2 regions of the Desulfosporosinus sp. genome follow, and region 1 is predicted to be linked to the other one. Evidence: riboswitches for the same ligand, from Rfam matches in the RefSeq annotation. Region 1 holds a riboswitch; the other holds the start of a gene.
What was found. Region 1 has a riboswitch for thiamine pyrophosphate ahead of HGJ98_RS19830 (MTH1187 family thiamine-binding protein). Riboswitches for the same ligand answer to the same signal wherever they lie in the genome.
Positions count from the first base shown of each region.

Region 1 (6,590 bases):
GGATGGCGTCTTTCTCTCTAATGGTCCGGGAGACCCTAAAGAGGTAGCAGTCGGTATAGAAACTATTCAAGGGTTATTGGGCAAACGACCTATCTTTGGTATTTGCTTGGGACATCAACTCTTATCCCTAGCCTTAGGAGGAGACACCTATAAGATGAAGTTTGGGCATCGGGGAGGTAATCAACCCGTACAAGATCTAGAGTCTAAACGAGTGACAATAACTTCACAGAATCATGGTTATGCAATTTCAGAAGAGAGTCTAAATCAAACTCCTCTCTACGTAACCCATCGTAACCTTAATGATCAAAGCGTTGAAGGGGTTAAGCATCGAGAGTTACCTGTTTTTTCGGTTCAATACCACCCGGAGGCAGGACCGGGACCAAGTGAATCACTTTATCTCTTTGAGGAATTTGCGCAATTAATGCAGGAATGGAGGGCTGGATATGCCTCTTAATCCGGCGTGGAAGAAGGTCCTTGTCATTGGATCAGGGCCTATCGTAATTGGGCAAGCTGCAGAATTTGATTATGCGGGGACCCAAGCGTGCAGAGCTCTTCGTGATGTGGGGTTGGAGGTAGTGCTGGTTAACAGTAACCCGGCAACCATCATGACGGATGTGCAAACAGCCGACATTACCTATATCGAGCCTTTGTTGCCTGAGGTACTAGAGCGGATTATCAGTAAAGAACGCCCGGATGCCTTACTGCCTACACTAGGTGGGCAAACAGGTCTTAATTTAGCTATGGAATTAGAGCGCGGTGGACTTTTAAAACAATATAACGTGGATCTCATTGGTTGTAACTCAGAGACAATTTATAAAGCAGAAGATCGGGATGCCTTTAAGGAAACAATGCTCTCACTGGGAGAACCGGTGGCCGAAAGCGTCATTGTAACCACCTTAGCAGAAGGCAAGGAATTCGCCAAAAGACAGGGGTTCCCGCTGATTATTCGGCCTGCGTATACTCTTGGCGGAACGGGTGGCGGGATTGTCAAAAACCACAAACAACTCGATGATATTTTAAGGGGAGGGTTACAGGCCAGCCCCATTGGACAATGTCTTTTAGAGCGGAGTGTGGCTGGCTGGAAGGAAATTGAGTATGAAGTCATGCGTGACGCGGCAGATAACTGCATTACAATATGTAACATGGAAAATATCGACCCCGTAGGAATACATACTGGAGATAGCATCGTCGTTGCCCCCTCGCAGACCTTGAGTGATGTCGAATATCAGATGCTGAGAGCATCATCATTAAAGATAATCCGGGCCCTGGGGGTTAATGGAGGATGTAATGTTCAATTTGCTTTAAATCCAGTCAATCGAGAATACGTCGTAATTGAAGTTAATCCCCGGGTTAGCCGCTCGAGTGCCCTCGCCTCTAAAGCCACTGGTTATCCCATTGCCAAGATGGCGGCTCTTTTGTCTGTGGGCTTTACTCTGCCAGAATTGACGAATCCAGTGACCGGTCATACCAGTGCTTGTTTTGAGCCGGCTCTGGACTATGTAGTTGTAAAATTCCCTCGTTGGCCTTTTGATAAATTCCCGGCTGCTGACCATCGTCTGGGCACACAAATGAAAGCGACGGGAGAAGTAATGGCCATGGAGCGGACGTTGGAAGCCGCCCTTTTAAAAGCAACCCGTTCTTTAGAGGTTGGCACAGTCGGTCTTCGGATTAAAGCTTCTGGGGGTTGGACAGAGATGGAGATCGAAGACAAACTTACGTCAGCCGATCATGAACGTTTTTTCGCAATTCCTGAAGCCTTTCGTCGGGATTGGACCATACTAGAAGTTCAAATGCTTACTCAGATTGATCCTTTCTATTTGTATAAGATTAAAGAGCTAGTTCTACTGGAACAACGCTTGCAAAATGAGCCCTTAACCACCGAGTTACTGCGCTTGGCAAAAGTTCTAGGGTTCTCTGATCTAGCCATTGCCAAACTTTCGGGGCGCTCGGAAGAAACCGTTCGTGAGATGCGTAGGGACTTGGGGATTATTCCAGTTTATAAGACTGTAGATACCTGTGCAGCAGAGTTTGCTTCGGCAACCCCTTATTATTATTCCAGCTATGAGGAAGAAGATGAGGGAAAGGTGAGTACAGGTCCTAAGGTTGTCGTCTTAGGTTCAGGACCTATCCGAATCGGGCAAGGAATTGAGTTTGATTATTGCTCTGTACACGCACTCACTGCTTTGCAAGAAGCGGGTGTAGAAGCCATTATGATCAATAATAATCCGGAAACAGTATCCACAGATTTCGATATTGCAGATAAGCTCTACTTTGAGCCCTTGACCATAGAAGATGTGCTTCATGTCTTAAGTAAAGAAAAAGCGGATGGAGTCTTAGTTCAATTTGGAGGACAGACAGCCATAAATTTAGCGGGCCGTCTAAAACTTGCGGGAATAGAAGTTCTAGGAACCCCCGTTGATGCGATTGATATGGCTGAGGATCGGGAGCGGTTTGCTGAATTATTAGGTCGTTTAGGAATCCCTCAATCTGAAGGGCGAAGTGTTATATCAGTCGACCAAGCCAAGAAAATTGCCGAGGAACTGGAATTTCCTGTGATTGTCCGTCCATCCTATGTCATTGGTGGTCGTGCTATGCAAGTGGTAGAGAATCTAGATGAACTGGAAGATTATTTAAGGCGGGCGATTCATCTATCTCCAGAGCATCCGATTTTGGTGGATAGATATTTGGATGGAAAAGAAGTTGAAGTTGACGCGGTTTCAGACGGAGAGACCACGATAATAGCAGGCATCATGGAGCATATCGAACGCGCCGGTGTCCACTCAGGAGACAGTCTGGCAGTTTATCCGCCCCAGAGTTTAACCCCTGCTGAAATCGAACAAATCGAAGATTTCACCTGTCGTCTGGCTGAAGGAATTGGAATCAGAGGACTTATCAATATTCAATTTGTCGTCGTGCGAGGCAAGGTATATGTTCTAGAAGTGAACCCACGTGCAAGCCGTACGGTTCCGATTCTTTCTAAAGTGACGGGGATTCCCCTGGTGAACTTAGCTGTTCAAGTTGCTCTTGGCAAGACCTTGAAGGATATGGGCTATAACCATGGACTTGCTCCTGAAGTTCCCTTCGTCGTTGTTAAAGCTCCGGTTTTTTCCTTTGAAAAATTGACAAAGGTCGAAACTTCCTTAGGCCCTGAAATGAAGTCAACAGGGGAAGTATTAGGGATGGATACCCAATTCGGGCATGCTTTAGCCAAGGCTTTTGCGGCTTCTCGTATTCCCCTCCCCAAAGATGGGAATATTCTAGTATCTGTTGCAGAGAAAGATCGGCCAGAAGCGATTACCCTGGCTCGACAACTAGCTCAGTTGGGATTTGGTGTCAAGGGAACCGGAGATACTGCCAAGGCTTTAGCCCTATGTGGTGTAGAGGTAGAAGAAGTGACTGAATCCAGCCAGGCGCTTCAAGAAGCCATAAGACAGCGAGAATTCTCCTTCATCCTTAGCACGCCTAATAAAGGAACCCCGGAGAGGACTGGTTATCTTCTGAGGAGGTTAGCTGCAGAACACGGCGTCCCATGTTTTTCGTCAATGGATACTGCGAAAGCCGTCGTCCGAGCGTTCCAAGAGATACGAAGTCATACGTCTCCCCAGGTTCTCGCTTTACAGGAGTATTTGGTGATGTAAACCGGGTGGGACGGGGGGACTAGGAACCTGTCCCCCCGTCCCACTAGATGTAAGTTGACAAACGCCTAACCGAGATGCTATGATTACGAAAATAATAAATATTTGGGGAGCTGATCTATCGGCTGAGAGGGAAATATGAGTTTCCGACCCATTGACCTGAACTAGGTAATGCTAGCGGAGGGAATTATAGTGCATGTATCGATGCCGATCATTGCGTGAGTAAGAACCTTCTACAATTTTAGAGGGTTTTTTTATTTTATATAACAAAGAAGGAGGGAAAGCAGATGATTAATGCGAGTGTTGCGATCCAAGTACTACCGGCAGTGGAGGGAGAAGAAATCCTACACGTAGTGGACAAAGTTATTGAGTACTTAAAATCGACTGGACTTAATGTCTTTGTGGGCCCATTTGAAACGACTATTGAGGGAGACTTTGAACAGCTCATGGATATTGTTAAACGCTGCCAGTTGATTTGTATCGAGGAAGGTGCACCTAGTGTGATGTCCTATGTAAAAATCAGCTATAAGCCTGGTGGCGGAATTTGGACCATCGATGAAAAAGTTACAAAACATCACCAATAAGCTCTATCCAACAGCACTATTACTATTCTTACTGCTGGTATGGCATATGGTGACGGAAACCGGATTTGTTCCTAAGTTTATGTTGCCTTCCCCCATCGACGTGATCCGAGCCTTTATCAACTCGTTTTCCGAGCTCATGCAGCATGCAGCAGTTTCTTTGACAGAAGCCTTTGGAGGCTTGGCTATTAGCATTGTTTTAGCGTTTAGCATAGCACTTTTGATGGATCGGTTTGAAGCTTTATATAAAGCCGTACATCCCCTTTTGGTCGTCACTCAAACGATTCCTACGGTTGCCCTTGCTCCTCTATTAGTATTGTGGTTGGGGTATGATATGGCACCTAAGATCACACTAGTAGTATTAACGTGCTTTTTCCCGATGACCATCGCGCTTTTAGGTGGTTTCAAATCCTCCGATACGGATGCAATGAATTTAATGCGTGCCATGGGTGCCAGGAAGTGGCAAATATATCGCTACATTAAGCTGCCCAATGCCTTGCCGGGTTTCTTTTCGGGTCTCAAAATATCCGTATCCTATTCTATTGTTGGTGCAGTCATAGCGGAATGGCTGGGTGGAAATAGTGGATTAGGAGTATATATGACTCGCGTGCGGAAATCCTACGCCTTTGATAAGATGTTCGCAGTTATTTTCCTTATTATCATATTGAGTTTATTGCTCATGAAATGCGTAGGGCTATTAGAACGTAGGGCAATGCCTTGGAGACATACCGAGGAGGAAAGAAATTAATCAACTAAGATGTACTATGAAAGATAAGACCATAAGTATTTAAGTAGAGGAGTAAGAAAGAACATGAAAAAGAAGTTTGTTGCTTTGATGGCTGCGGTTTTAATGATAATTGGCTTAACTGGCTGTTCACAAACAGGTACAGAAAAGCCAACCCAACAGTCGACCGAAAAGATCACCTTTGTCCTGGATTGGACCCCCAACACCAACCATACGGGAGTATACGCTGCAAAGGAATTAGGATATTTTAAGGATGCTGGTCTGGAAGTCGATATCATTCAACCCCCAGAGGGTGGAGCTTTGCCCCTAGTAGCAGCGGGAAAGGCAGAGTTTACAGTAAGTTTCCAAGAGGAAATTGCCGCTGCTATTACCTCGAATAGTCCGTTGGATGTCGTTGCGGTAGGTACCATCTTGCAACATAATACATCAGGAATTATCTCCTTAAAAGAGGATAATATCCTAGGTCCCAAAAACATGGAGAACAAAGTATACGCAACCTGGGATACCCCTGTCGAAAAAGCCATTTTGAAGCAAGTCATCACAAAAGACGGTGGGAACTACGATAATGTAAAAATGATTCCCAGTACCGTAACTGATATTATTTCAGCCCTGCAAAGCAATGTTGATGCCGTATGGATTTACTATGGTTGGGATGGAGTAGCCACCAAAGTGAAAGGTCTAGATACAAACTTCTTCTCTTTTAAAGACATTGATCCAGTGTTGGATTTTTACACCCCGGTGATCGCGTCCAGTCAGACATACCTAAATCAAAATGAAGATACTGCTAAAAAGTTTTTAGTAGCCGTAGCAAAAGGGTACGAATACGCCATTGCAAATCCAGAAGAAGCAGCTAAAATCCTAGTGAAGTATGCCCCTGAAGTGGATCTGGATATTGCAACAGCCAGCCAGAAATACCTTGCGGATCAGTATAAGGCTGAAGTCAAACAATGGGGATATATTGATCAGGAGCGGTGGGACAATTTCTATACCTGGATGTTTGAGAACAAGCTCATACCGAATAAACTCGATTCTGGAGCAGGATTTACAAACGCTTATCTGGCCAAGTAGGGCTTCATGACATATAGGAGTAACCATGGGTAAAATAAAGCTTGAAACCCAAACTATATCTAAGAGTTTTGCGGGTGAATTAATCATCAAGGATATCAATATTAACCTTGGAGAGAACGAGTTGGTAAGCTTATTAGGTGTAAGTGGGATCGGCAAAAGTACTCTCTTCAACGTGATTGCAGGCGTGCTTCCCCCTGAAACAGGGCATGTGCTCTTAAATGGTGAGGATATAACCGGGCAGGCAGGCAAAGTGAGCTATATGCAGCAAAAAGACTTGATGCAGCCCCACCTGACTGTGCTGGATAATGTTGCATTGCCGCTTTTTATTCGGGGTGTAAACAAGCAGAAGGCCAGAACTCAGGCGCTTAGCTACTTCGCAGATTTTGGACTGGAGGGGACTCAGAAGAAGTATCCCATCCAGCTTTCAGGAGGGATGCGCCAGCGTGCTGCACTCTTAAGAACGTATTTATTTTCCCACGAGGTGGCACTTTTTGACGAGCCCTTTTCTGCCTTGGATGCCATTACAAAAAATGCGATGCACAAGTGGTATCTCGAGTTAAT
Region 1 covers NZ_JABZFS010000080.1:106,401-112,990, reverse strand. Annotated here, with positions in the region: gene carA (glutamine-hydrolyzing carbamoyl-phosphate synthase small subunit) at 1-454, shown strand, start outside; gene carB (carbamoyl-phosphate synthase large subunit) at 444-3,638, shown strand; TPP riboswitch at 3,732-3,838, shown strand; gene HGJ98_RS19830 (MTH1187 family thiamine-binding protein) at 3,923-4,219, shown strand; gene HGJ98_RS19825 (ABC transporter permease) at 4,191-4,964, shown strand; gene HGJ98_RS19820 (ABC transporter substrate-binding protein) at 5,028-6,029, shown strand; gene HGJ98_RS19815 (ABC transporter ATP-binding protein) at 6,055-6,590, shown strand, end outside.

Region 2 (6,590 bases), on a different contig from region 1:
ACGGACGGATTGGTTTAATTCCTCGCGGACTTGTCTAGCATTGGTACTAGCTTCTTCGCGGTTTTTGGATATCTCCCCATTAACGATTCGTTCGTTGCGTTCAAGGTTCTTCTCTAAAGAATCAAATTTACTCTCGAACTTAACAAAAGGATGTGTTGATGAGCGGATTATTATGATGACGAGTAGGATGATAGTAATGATGCCTAAGATGATTTGAATTAATTCGAACATAAACGGTTCTGTCATATGAGATCCTCCTAAGTTGTACTTCTAAACTACTTTATCACATTTGGGAGACAAAGGTTTGTTAAAGCAGCAAACATTGTGATAAATTAGGCTTTTTTGTCGATATGTTAATCCTTATGGATATTAGTAAAATTATTATCTTTAATTCACTGTTATAAAGAGGAGTTTTAGCTTTGAAGAGAGAATTTTAGGAGTTTAGAGATAAATCTTATTGTATACTAAAATACATTTCCACCAGGGGGAAAAATGAAACAGATTAAGATACATGTAACAGCATTTATGATAATCGCCTTAACCTTCGGCTTAGGGGGCTTGTCTTTTTTAGCCTTTTTTCAGACAAGAGATCTCTTAAGAACTAATTTAGAGGCCCAAATCACCTCGCTAACATTATCTTCTAGTTCTGAAGTCGGTTTATGGTTAAATGCTCACAAATCGGAACTAGAGATTATGGCAAATACACCCTACGTTGAAAACGGAGACAAGAACGCAATTTTAGCGTATATGAATAAAGAAATTGAGCGTAATAAAGACTATGAAGAGTTTTTCTATGTGGATATCGAAGGTAATTACTTACTAAATTCCGGTCAGAGAGGTAGTATCATCGATCGTCATTACTTTCAGGAGGTCATGGCTACAGGCGAGTCTGTAGTATCAGATCCCTTATTTTCCAGAGGGAATAGTAGTCATAGTATTGTTGTTGCTGCTCCGATTAGGATAGGGAATAAGGTGGTAGGTCTATTAGGTGGGAGTATTAATTTATCGGAACTGATCCAACTCGTTTCGTCAAAAGGGGTTGGAGAGATCGGTAATACATTTATTGTTCAAAAAGATGGTCTGATGATTATTCACCCTAAAGAGGATTATATTATGAGTTACAATGGGCGAATGTATAATCGTACTTCACTAGATTATAGGGATACCATTAAAAAAATGATTCGCGGTGAAACTGGAGTGACAAAGAATACATTTGAAGATGGAGATAAATACCTAGCCTATGCTCCAGTACCAGGCATTGAATGGTCGTTAGGTGTTACGGTTCCGGTCACCTATGTTTTAAATCAGCTGTATTACTTGCCCATCTACTTTATCGCGATTACGAGCTTTTTAGGGATTGTTATGGTCGTTTTAATGAGGCGTTGGCTTGTCCATCCCCTGACTGAATTGACAAAATTTACTGCAGAACTCAATGATAATATATATGAACGTGAGAGTAATTATCAGCTAGAGAGTCCAGTAATTGAAGTTGAGGCTCTTGCTACTAACTTCCGGAGGATGACTGCAGCACTACAAGAAAACTTTAGAAAGCTAGAAAGTTCCGAAGTGAATCTTAAACAAGAGATTATCGAAAAAATGATGGTTCAAAAAGATTTAGAGTGTAGTTACGAAGAACTTGAGGCTGTTGAAGAGGAATTAAGATCTAATTACGAAAAACTTCAATCCAAGGAAAAGTTACATAGAGAATCAGAACGACGTTTCCGATCCATGCTCGAGAACGTGAAACTTATTACAGGGATTATGGATAAGGACGGTCGGATTATCTTTTGTAATGACTTTATACTGGGTCTAACAGGATTTCAAAGAGATGAGGTCGTAGGACATAACTTCTTTGATGTTTTTATTCCCATAGGTATAAGAAAAAGTGCAAATGCTTGGTTTAGAGAAGTCCTAGAAAGTAAGAATATTGTAGTTCATAATATTTATCCTATTCAAACAAAAAACGGGAATACACGGGTTGTTCACTGGAACCATACCCTCTTGTTTGATTCAGAGGGTAATATCTCGGGGATCGCAAGTATCGGAGAAGATATCACTGAGCGTAAGCAATTTCAGGAGAGGCTCGAGCACATGAGTTTCCACGATGCCTTAACTGACCTGTATAACCGAGCATATTTTGAAGAAAAGATACGTTTACTTGGTGGACAGGATTTTGCTCCAGTTGGGATTATAGTTTGTGACGTAGATGGACTAAAACTAGTTAATGATACACTGGGACATACGACAGGGGACAAATTACTCGGGTTGACCGCTGGTCTTATAAAAAAGTGTTTCCGTGAAGAGGACCTAATATTTAGGATTGGCGGGGATGAGTTTGCTATCATTCTACCAAAGAGTGAATTATCGGTGGTAGAACAAGCCTGCTACAGAATTAGAAAAGTGGTCGAAACATATAATATGGAAAATAAAGAGTTTCCTCTTAGCTTATCCATGGGTTTTGCAGTAAGCGAGAAAACAATTGTCAATGTCGACGAAGTGTTTAGAGAAGCAGACGATGGAATGTATCGCGAAAAACTACATCGAAGTAAAAGTACGCGCAGTGCCTTGGTGCAGGCCATGATGAAAGCACTCGAAGCAAGAGATTTTATTACTGAAGGGCATGCGGACAGGTTACAAGAACTAGTGATCACACTAGGTCAGGCTTTGGCTTTATCGGAGCGGACTCTTGCAGATTTACGACTTTTAGCACAGTTCCATGATATCGGTAAAGTGGGCATTCCTGATAGTATTCTTTTCAAGCCAGGACGTCTTACAGAGGAAGAGTTCAAGGAAATGCAGCGACATAGTGAAATTGGACATCGCATTGCTCAGTCGGCCCCAGACTTACTGCCGATCGCTGATTGTATACTAAGACACCATGAGTGGTGGAATGGTCAAGGTTATCCATTAGGGCTTAAAGAAGATGATATCCCCTTAGAGTGCCGCATTTTAGCAATAGCTGATGCCTACGATGCAATGACAAGCAATCGACCCTACAGGAAAGCCTTGAGCCAGGAGCAAGCATTTAAAGAATTAATCGATAACATGGGGATGCAATTTGATCCCGACCTTGTGCCCATATTTATTAAAGCCATCAGGTAAATTAAATTAAATTCGTTTAAATCTCAAAGAGCTAAGTATTGACCATTGACTTTATATTCTCCACATGTTAATTTAATAAAAACTGAATAATGAGCAGGGGTGCTGGAATTGGCTGGCTGAGATTTAGACCCTTATAAGTCTAAGACCCTTTTAACCTGATCTGGATAATGCCAGCGTAGGTAAGCAGTTTACTCTTTTATGAAATTGGAAGAGCACTATCTTATTCTGGAGATATGTGCTCTTTTTGGTTTTATGAGGTTCTTGGGTAGCCAAGTTTTTAAAAGAGAAATTAAACATATTGGAGGTGCGTTATGAAACAGGTACTTACTATAGCTGGTTCAGATTCTAGTGGGGGCGCAGGGATTCAAGCAGATTTAAAAACGTTTTCTGCTCATGGGGTTTTTGGAATGAGCGTAATTACGGCAGTCACCGCTCAAAATACCCAGGGGGTATTTGCTGTACAGGATATCTCTAAAGACGTAATCGCAAAGCAAATTGAGGCGATTTTTGATGATATTGAAGTTGATGGAGTCAAAATCGGTATGGTTTCACAAGTTCCTACAATAGAGGTAATTGTGGAACAGTTAAGAATCTATAAGCCTAAAACCATTGTTTTAGACCCTGTCATGGTCTCTAAGAGCGGTTACCATTTGTTAAATCCAGAAGCTGAAGCAACTTTAATTAAGGAATTACTGCCAATGGCAATGGTTGTTACACCTAATATTCCAGAGGCTGAAGTTATGACGAATAAGTCCATACACACGCTAAAGCATATGGAGGAGGCTGCCAAAGCTATATTTCAGATGGGAGTGAAGAATGTACTCCTTAAAGGGGGGCACTTGGAAGAGGATTCTATTGATATCCTATTTGATGGACAGGAGTTTAGATACTATTCCTCTGCAAGGATTGCAACTAAGAATACTCACGGAACGGGATGTACACTTTCGTCGGCCATCACGGCAAATCTGGCCTTAGGACACAGCCTTAATCAAGCTATCACCCTAGCAAAGGAGTATATAACGATTGCTATTCAGAATTCCTTACCAATTGGAAAAGGCGTAGGCCCAACCCATCACTTCTATACACTTTATAAAAAGGCGGGATTAATTGAGTGAGCACAACTTCAAAAAATAATTTAAGTGGGTTTAATTTTGCAACCCTATGGTTTGGTGCAGCTATATCAGTGGCTGAAATAGTGACGGGTGGTCTTCTAGCCCCCTTGGGATTTAAGATGGGGGTTTTGGCTATCCTGCTTGGACACTTGGTTGGGACGACTATTTTAGTGCTGGGAGGAATCATTGGAACCCAAGAGAGAATCCCAGCTATCATGTCGACGCGTATCTCCTTTGGTGAATACGGTTCCTACTTATTCTCGATCTTGAATGTTTTACAGTTATTAGGTTGGACAGCAGTTATGATTATTGTTGGGGCCCGGTCGGTTAATCACATCACTAATACTTTATGGGCATTTAATAATATAACTGTTTGGAGTTTAATCATCGGAATTTTGATAATGGTTTGGTCATGGCTTGGTAGAGATAGCGGTTGGAAAAGGGCAAACCATTTCGCCGTTATTTTACTCTTCCTTTTAACTTTGGTCTTAAGCTCAATTATTTTCCGTAACCACGAGTTGTTTACAAAGCAGGTTGCTGGAGATTTGGCCTTTGGTTCTGCTTTGGAACTATCCGTAATCATGCCTTTATCCTGGCTGCCGCTAATATCCGACTATACGCGATTTGCAAAGACAAAGAGTGGAGGGGCAGGAGGAAGTTGGCTAGGATACTTCATCGGAAGTAGTTGGATGTATATAATTGGCTTGGGATCTGCAATTATCGCCTCAGATGCTGATCCGTCTGCAATGTTACTGGCTGCAAATCTCGGTATAGTTGCCTTAGGAATTATCATTTTAGCAACGGTAACAACGACTTTCCTTGATGCTTATTCAGCTGGAGTTTCGTGCTTAAATATTTTCCCTAAATTAAATGAGAAAACGGTTACGATTGTTATGACGGCTATTGGTACTGGATTAGCAATCGCCGTGAATATCGAGCAGTATGAATATTTCCTTTATGCTATCGGATCAGTGTTTGCTCCTTTGTTTGCAATCCTGTTAACGGATTATTTCCTTTTGAAAAATAAGAAGATCCAAGCGGACCTTGTGATTAACTGGGGCACATTAACCCTTTGTGCACTTGGAACTGCGTTATACTACCAGTTTGTCAAATTTGATTTTGTTCTGGGTGCGACTATTCCGGTTATGTCAATTATCAGTATTGTACATCTTATTACATGGAGGTTGACTGCTAAATGGAAATACGTGAAAAAATCTGTGCAAGCTTAAGTGTCATTAAAGAGAAGAGTCCCTTGATCCACCATATAACCAACTATGTTACAGTCAACGATTGTGCTAATATTGTTTTGGCCATCGGAGGTTCCCCTGTTATGGCAGACGATCTAGAAGAGGTAGCAGAAATGGTAGGCTTTGCTTCTGCTTTAGTGCTAAATATAGGTACTCTAAATTCCAGAACAATAGAAAGCATGTTGATAGCTGGATTAAAAGCGAAAGAATTGGGCATACCAGTAATTCTTGACCCTGTAGGAGTAGGTGCAACAAAGCTTAGAACTAAAACAGCTGAAAAACTGATTAGGCAAATTAAACCTGAAGTTATTCGAGGAAATATGTCGGAAATCAAAGTCTTAGCAGGTTTAGAAGTAGCCATCAAAGGAGTCGATTCACTCGCGGATGAACAAGATAGTTCAGTTGTTGCAAAGAAACTAGCTTCTGAGTTTGGCTCCATAATTGCTATAACCGGAAAAACTGATGTCATATCTGATGGACTGAATGTTTGCTTTCTCGAAAATGGACATAAAATTTTGGCAGATGTTACAGGGACAGGGTGTATGACGACCTCTCTAGTGGGAACATTTTGCGGCGTAACTAAAGATTACTTTACAGCTGCAGCGGCGGGCATAATCAGTATGGGTCTGGCTGGAGAAATAGCCCAAGCTTCGCTGCGCCAAGGAGAAGGGATAGGTACATTTAGAGTTAGGCTTATGGATAGTATTTATAATCTAACCCCCGAAATCCTGGCAAAAGAAGGTAAGATTTTTTATGAGTAAAGTCAAGATCGACTATAGTCTATATTTAGTCACTGATCGAACACTTCTCGGAGAGCGGGATTTAGCTCAGGGCATTGAGTCGGCTATTCACGGTGGAGTTACCCTAGTTCAGCTAAGGGAAAAGTCAGTCTCAACAAAGGAATTCTTACAATTAGCTGTAAGGGTAAAAGAGATAACAACTCGGTATAGGATTCCGCTAATTATTAATGACCGTCTTGATATTGCCCTTGCGGTAGATGCTGATGGATTACATGTTGGACAAGACGATCTTCCAATGCTAAAAGCGCGGGAGCTTTTAGGACCAAACAAAATTATTGGGGTCTCGGCTAGTACTCTGGCCGAAGCCCTACTTGCCCAACAACAGGGTG
Region 2 covers NZ_JABZFS010000014.1:133,506-140,095, reverse strand. Annotated here, with positions in the region: gene HGJ98_RS03360 (DNA recombination protein RmuC) at 1-246, opposite strand, end outside; gene HGJ98_RS03355 (HD domain-containing phosphohydrolase) at 493-3,102, shown strand; TPP riboswitch at 3,188-3,302, shown strand; gene thiD (bifunctional hydroxymethylpyrimidine kinase/phosphomethylpyrimidine kinase) at 3,414-4,217, shown strand; gene cytX (putative hydroxymethylpyrimidine transporter CytX) at 4,214-5,443, shown strand; gene thiM (hydroxyethylthiazole kinase) at 5,410-6,222, shown strand; gene thiE (thiamine phosphate synthase) at 6,215-6,590, shown strand, end outside.
Region 2: another riboswitch for thiamine pyrophosphate. It lies ahead of thiD (bifunctional hydroxymethylpyrimidine kinase/phosphomethylpyrimidine kinase); the one in region 1 lies ahead of HGJ98_RS19830 (MTH1187 family thiamine-binding protein).